DNA from 2 places in the Streptomyces sp. NPDC096324 genome. Region 2 is predicted to be linked to the other one. Evidence: riboswitches for the same ligand, from Rfam matches in the RefSeq annotation. Region 2 holds a riboswitch; the other holds the start of a gene.
What was found. A riboswitch is a leader RNA that binds a small molecule or an ion and turns the genes downstream of it on or off. The one in region 2 is predicted to bind cyclic di-AMP.
Positions count from the first base shown of each region.

Region 1 (3,395 bases), on a different contig from region 2:
GAGCAGCGCGCCGGTCGTGGCGCGCAGGACGCCCTGGTCGTCGTTGTTCCACAGATACGGATTCACGTCGTGCGCCACGACGAGTCCCGCTCCGGCCAGCGCCGAGATGCCCAGCGCGCCGGCCGCGATCCAGTGGTCCCCCGCGCCCTTCCTCACCTCCCGCGGGTCGAAGTTCGCGAGCGAGAGGACGTACAGCGCGATCCCCACCCAGAACAGCGTCATCGCGGCATGCGCGAGCCAGTCCGAGCCCACCTCGCCGGCGATCGTCGAGCCGAGGACCGAGAGCCCCTGCGTGGCCACGCAGACGAGGAACACCTCTCCCGCCATGCGGCGCCGCCAGTGCCGCAGGACGCTCAGCAGCAGGACCGGCCAGAGCACGGCCGACAGCGCGAGCAGGATCTCGGCGAGCGTCTGCCACCCCAGTGTGGAGAACCTGGTACCGAGCACGGTGGTCGCCGCGACCGCGTCGAGCCCGGCGGGAGTGCCGGCCCGTCGCGCCCATTGCGCCCGGTCGCCCACCAGCCGGGCGAGGAAGTCCGAGGCGAGACCGACCCAGGCGAGCGACGCGAGGAACAGCGCGATCCGGGACAGGACCTCGTAGCCGGTCAGGTGCAGCCCGATCGAGAGGATGCCGGTGGCCATGACGGCGGCCCCGGCGGCGGGCGCCCACCCCGCCCACCAGGAGCGGAGCGGAATGGTGTCCGTCATGTCCGGTGTCTCTGGCATGCGTCGATGCTAGGGACCCGCGGAGCGGTTGCGGGCGGGCCACGCGCGGGCGGCGACGAAAACGCGGAGCACGCGCGCGGGGATCGGGAGAGCCCGCACGCGTGCCCCGCGCGAGGGGCTTCCGGCTCCCGGGCTACGCCGGGCGCACCACGCTGTGGATCGCCGAGGTGCCGTCGTAGTAGATCGACTCCTCGCGGACGTACGCTCCCGGCTTCGGCGCGTGGATCATCATGCCGTCGCCGATGTACATGCCGACGTGGCTGATGTCGTCGTAGAAGAAGACCAGGTCGCCGGGCCGGGCGTCGGCGAGGGAGACCGTCGTGCCGGCGTTCACCTGGTCGTAGGTGACGCGGGGGAGGCTGACGCCGGCGGCCTTCCAGGCGGCCTGGGTCAGGCCCGAGCAGTCGTAGGAGTCCGGGCCGGTGGCGCCCCAGACGTACGGCTTGCCTACCTGCGCGCGGGCGAACGCGAGCGCCTCGGCCGCCTTCGACGAGGAGCCCGTGGCCGTCGATCCCGTCGACGACCCGGCCGTCGAGCCGGCGGCCGGGTCACCCGTGCTGTCCGACGACGGCTGCGCCTGGGCGGCCTTCTCGGCGGCGGCCTGCTGCCGCGCCAGCTCCGCCGCCTTGGCCGCGGCCTGTTCCCGCTTCTTCTTCTCGACCGCCGCCAGGCGCGCCTTTTCCTCGGAGTTCAGCTTCGACAGCAGGTCGCGGGCCTCAGAGAGCTTGTGCTGCACTTCGGCCTTGGACGTCTTGAGCGCCTTCTGCGAGGCGGTCAGCGACTCGAGGCTCGCGGTGGCCTCCGTCCGCTTCTCGGTGGTGGCGGCCTGCTCCGTGATGTAGTCGTCGACGGCCGCCTTCTGGCGGTTCGTCAGGCGGCTCATCAACTGGGTCTGGTCGAAGTAGTCCTGGGGGTTGTCCGCGAGCAGCAGGGTCGCGGTGTCGGGCGCGGCGGCCCCGGTGCGGTACTGCGCCGCGGCGAACGATCCCAGTTCTTCGCGCGCGGTGTTGAGCTTCTCTGTGCGCTGGGCGACGTCGTCGAGCAGGGTGTCGACGCGCTCGCGCTGCTTGGCGGTCTTCTCCCGGTTCGCGTTGTACTTGTCGGTGGCGGTCTCGGCCTGGTGGTAGAGGTCGTCGACCTTCTTCGAGACCGCTTCGATGCTGGGCCGGGGCTCGGCCGAGGGTGCGGCGTTGGCGGTCTGGGAGAGCAGGGCCACGGAGGTGAGGGCCGCCGTGGCGAGGGCGGGGGTCCGTATGCCTGCGATGCGCGCACCGGTGGGACGCGCCTTGCGGTGTGACGCCAAGAGAGGCGACTCCTTCCGTCATCCGCCTGCCGAGTTAGCTGTCGGGTTCGGGCGGGAGGTTCCGGAAGGCTGCCCTACGGTCCGTGCCCCACAAGGCGGTTGGACCGATTCACCCCAAAATCGGTGGGTCCCCGGCTCCAGGGCCTCGCGGCGCACCGGATTGGGCGGAGGCCGCCCGGCCCGGCGGTGTTCGCCGGATGCGGTCGAGCGGCCTTCGAGCACGCTAGCCAACCGGTGTGGCCCGTGTGAAGGTTGATGCCCGATACGTCCGATACATTTTCGTGACCATTGCCGCGCGCGCCGCCGGAAGCGGCCCGAAGACCCATCGGCGCGTGCGCCGCCGGAAGCGGCCCGCCGACCCATCGGCCGGCTCCATCGCTCGGCCCCATCCCGCTCCGGATGACGCGGCCGGGCGTCGCGGCGACCGCTCGTCGGTCGGGTCGCGGCTCGGGACGGCCCGCCGCGCCGGCCCCGCGCCGGGTGACCGGACCGTCGCGCGCCGTCACGGACGGTGAGGTGTCGGCGGGCGAAGCCGTGAGCACCTGGTGTCCGCCGTGTGCCTGGTCACGACTTCGGGCCGAGTTCTCGGGGTGGCGGCGGGCTGTCAGTGGGGCGGCCTAGACTCGGAGAGCGATGAGCAGCCTCTTTGACGACAGCTTCCTGGCGAACCTCAAGCCCTCCGCGGCCCACGAGGACGAACACCCGCCGCCGCCCGAGGACGATCACGTACCGGAGCCGGTTCCGGACGATCTGTTCGGCGGGAAGTTCGACCTGCCGCCGAGCCGGGACGCTTACTACCGCGACGGCGCGCCCCGGCCCGCCGTGGACCCCGCGGCCCTGCTGGACGGACTGAACGAGAACCAGCGCGCGGCCGTGGTCCACTCGGGCTCCCCGCTGCTCATCGTGGCCGGCGCGGGCTCGGGCAAGACCCGCGTCCTCACGCACCGGATCGCGCATCTGCTCGGCGAGCGGAACGTCCACCCCGGCCAGATCCTCGCGATCACCTTCACCAACAAGGCCGCCGGCGAGATGAAGGAGCGCGTCGAGGCCCTCGTGGGCCCCCGCGCCAACGCGATGTGGGTCATGACCTTCCACAGCGCCTGCGTCCGCATCCTGCGCCGCGAGAGCAAGACGCTCGGCTTCACCTCGTCGTTCTCGATCTACGACGCCGCCGACTCCAAGAGGCTGATGGCGCTCGTCTGCCGTGATCTCGACCTCGACCCCAAGAAGTTCCCGCCGAAGTCGTTCAGCGCCAAGATCTCGAACCTGAAGAACGAGCTGATCGACGAGGAGGACTTCGCCGCTCAGGCAGCGGACGGCTTCGAGAAGACCCTCGCCCAGGCGTACGCGATGTACCAGTCGAGGC
Region 1 covers NZ_JBIWFK010000005.1:107,166-110,560, forward strand. Annotated here, with positions in the region: gene ACIQ7M_RS14635 (tellurite resistance/C4-dicarboxylate transporter family protein) at 1-726, opposite strand, end outside; gene ACIQ7M_RS14640 (NlpC/P60 family protein) at 860-2,029, opposite strand; cyclic di-AMP (ydaO/yuaA leader) riboswitch at 2,037-2,206, opposite strand; gene pcrA (DNA helicase PcrA) at 2,663-3,395, shown strand, end outside.
Region 1: another riboswitch for cyclic di-AMP. It lies ahead of ACIQ7M_RS14640 (NlpC/P60 family protein); the one in region 2 lies ahead of ACIQ7M_RS34060 (LysM peptidoglycan-binding domain-containing protein).

Region 2 (3,395 bases):
CACCGTCGACACGCACGCCAGGTCGGCCCGTCTGCTCGCCTTCGCCGCCCGCCCGCCGGACCCCGCGCACGTGGGCGAGGGGATGTGGCGGGACATGTGGGAGAAGCGGCTGGAGGCGGTCACCCCCCGCGCGCACGCCTGGCTGGCCCACCAGACCCGCGACGCGTACTGGCGCGAGAGCGGCGTCCGCGAGGAGTACGGAGCCATCCGCGCGGCGGTCCTCGCGGTCGGCGGCTGGCACGATCCGCACCGGGACACGGTGCTGCGCCTGGTGCGGAACCTGCCGCCGGATCGCGTACGAGGTCTCATCGGCCCCTGGTCCCGCCAGTACCCGGACCGGGGCCTGCCGCCCGGCCCGGCGATCGGCTTCCTCCAGGAGACGCTGCGCTGGTGGGACCACTGGCTCCGCGACGAGGCGACGGACGCGCTCTCCGTCCCCCTGCTGCGCTCGTACGTGATGGACGCGCACCCTCCGGCGACCGTGTACGAGCGGATCCCCGGCCGCTGGGTGGGCGACCCGGCCTGGCCCTCACCCTCGGTGACCCCGGTCGCGTACGCGCTCCAGGGTGCCCCGCTGCCGGTGCGGTCCCCGCAGCACACGGGGGTCGACGCGGGCCGCCTCTTCCCCTCGGGCGACGACGCCGACCTGCCGCCGGACCAGCGGGAGGAGGACGCCCGGTCGGCCTGCTTCGAGTTCGAGGTGGCGGAGGAGACCTGGGTCCTGGGCCGTCCCCGGGTCAATCTGCGGCTGACGTCCGCGGCGCCCAGGGGCCAGGTGATCGCCCGGCTGTGCGACGTGGCCCCGGACGGGGCGTCCACGCTCGTCACCCGGGGTGTTCTGAACCTGTCGGCACGCCGGGGCCCCGACCAGGCGGTTCCCTGGCGGCCGAGCGCCACGGAGCACGTGGTCCTCGATCTGAACGCCATCGGCTACGCGTTCCCGCCGGGCCATCGCATCAGGCTCGGCGTCTCCTCCGCGTACTGGCCCTGGATCTGGCCCCAGCCGGGCTCGGAGGCCGGCTTCACCCTGGAGCCGGTCGGCAGCGTCCTCGAACTCCCGGTACGGGCGACGGAGTCGGACCCCTCGATCACCTTCGGGGAACCGGAGGAGGCCGAACCCCTCGGCGTGACCGTCTCGGCGACCCTGGACGAGCCCCGCCCGCGGCGCCTGGTCCTGCGCGACGTGGCCGCGGAGACCTGGAGCCTGGAGGTGGACCCGGGGCGCGGCGGGACCCGGATGTTCCCCGACGGCCTCGAATGCACGGAGGAGGCCCGGGAGACGTACACGATCGACGCGGCGGACCCACTGTCCGCCCGCGCCCACGCCGTCTGGTCGATCCGGCTGCACCGGCCCGACCTGCCGTGGGACGCCCGCGTCGAGACGGTCTCCGCCATCGCCTGCGACGCGGAGGACTTCATCACGACCGACGAACTCGTCTGCAGGAACGGCGACGAGGTCGTGTTCCACCGGACCTGGGAGAAGCGCATCCCGCGCACGGCAGGCTGACCGGGCCGACCGACCGGACTTGCCGACCGGACTTGCCGCCCGGACTTGTCGCCCGGACTTGTCGACCGGGCCTGCCGACCGGGCCTGCGGGCGCGGGAGTTCACCGTCGGTGTGGCGCTCGCACGCCGAACTCGGTTGAAACGACGTCCACTTCGCCGCGCGCCCCCGGGGTTCGACCCGCCTCCGGCCCGGCGCTCCCGCCCGGCACCTGCCGCGTCCACCGATGTGTCCCGCGCCACAATTCCCGCCGCGCCAGGGGCCGCTCGATGCCTTCCGCGAGGCCCGAAAGCGCCCGCCGACGCGGGCGCAATGCCCGAATTACCCCCTCGTGGCGCCTTAATGCTCTTTGGTCTCGTGAGTTGGGTCACCGGTCCGCCGGGCCGCCGCCGGACGTTCCTAGTGGATCAACCCGTTTGCGAAAGGCAAGTTGAGGATCCAATTCCGGCACAATCGGACTTTTCACCCTCTGATTAACCAGGCCAAAGCGATCTTCGCGGTCAAATCTCGTCTTGTTTCGGACATGTGCTCTCGCATACGTTCTGGTCGACCCCGGGCGGATCGCCGAATCCTGCCGCCGCCCGGAAACCCATCGACCCACGCACGGCAGGAGCGGGGGAACCACAGGTAAGCCGCCGATCCGGACACACCCGGAACGGCTTGGGGTGAAGCCGCGCCCAGAGCGCGGCCGGGCATCTCCCGCCCGAACCCGACAGCTCACCTCGCAGGCGTCGGAGAGGACATTTCGTCATGCCCGTACGAGCCAAGCACCGCCGCATGAAGACCAACGTCATCACCCGGGGCATGATCGCCGCCGGAACGGGTGGCATCGCCCTCGCCCTCCCCCTCGTGAGCGCGACCGGCGCCAGCGCCGCCACCCCGGCGCAGGCCCCCCAGGCGGCCAAGACCGCCCACACCGCGGTGGTCCCCAACGTGCAGCTCATCACCTACAAGGTGGTCGCCGGCGACACCCTGTCCAAGGTGGCGAAGAAGTACCCCAAGAGCGGTGGCTGGAAGAAGCTGTACGCGGCGAACCGCGCGGTCATCGGCGACAACCCCTCGGTCATCCGTCCGGGCCTGAAGCTGACCGTCGGCACGAAGACGCTGAAGTCGACGACTGTCCGCACCACGGCGAACGCGACCGCCGCCGTCGCCAAGTCCAAGGCGACCACCGTCACCCAGGCCGCCGCCAAGACGTACACCAACGACCTCGACGGCTGGATCAAGGAATCCCTGGACGTCATGGCCAAGGCCGGCATCCCGGGCAGCTACGACGGCATCCACCGCAACGTCATTCGCGAGTCCTCCGGCAACCCCAACGCCATCAACAACTGGGACTCCAACGCCGCCGCGGGCATCCCCTCCAAGGGCCTGCTCCAGGTGATCGACCCCACGTTCCAGGCGTACCACGTCGCCGGCACGTCGTCGAACATCTACGACCCGGTCGCCAACATCACCGCGGCCTGCAACTACGCGGCCGACAAGTACGGCTCCATCGACAACGTCAACGGCGCCTACTGATCCCACCCCCGCCCCACCCGCTTCACCCGCACCCGCCGACGGCGCCTTCCGGCCCGTCGGCGGGTGCGTCGGTGTCGCTAGAAGCCGAAGAGGCGCTCCAGGACGACCGCGATCCCGTCGTCCTCGTTCGACAAGGTGACCTCGTCGGCCACCGCCTTCAGTTCCGGGTGGGCGTTGGCCATCGCCACACCCCGGGCCGCCCAGTCGAACATCGGGATGTCATTGGGCATGTCGCCGAAGGCGAGCGTCGCGCCCGGCGTGAGCCCGAGATGCGCAGCGGCCAGCGCGAGGCCCGTCGCCTTGGTCACCCCGCATGGCTGGAGTTCGACGGTGCCGGGCCCGGACATGGTGACCGTCGCCAGCGAACCGA
Region 2 covers NZ_JBIWFK010000016.1:55,271-58,665, reverse strand. Annotated here, with positions in the region: gene ACIQ7M_RS34065 (CocE/NonD family hydrolase) at 1-1,507, shown strand, start outside; cyclic di-AMP (ydaO/yuaA leader) riboswitch at 2,057-2,250, shown strand; gene ACIQ7M_RS34060 (LysM peptidoglycan-binding domain-containing protein) at 2,255-3,025, shown strand; gene ACIQ7M_RS34055 (HAD family hydrolase) at 3,103-3,395, opposite strand, start outside.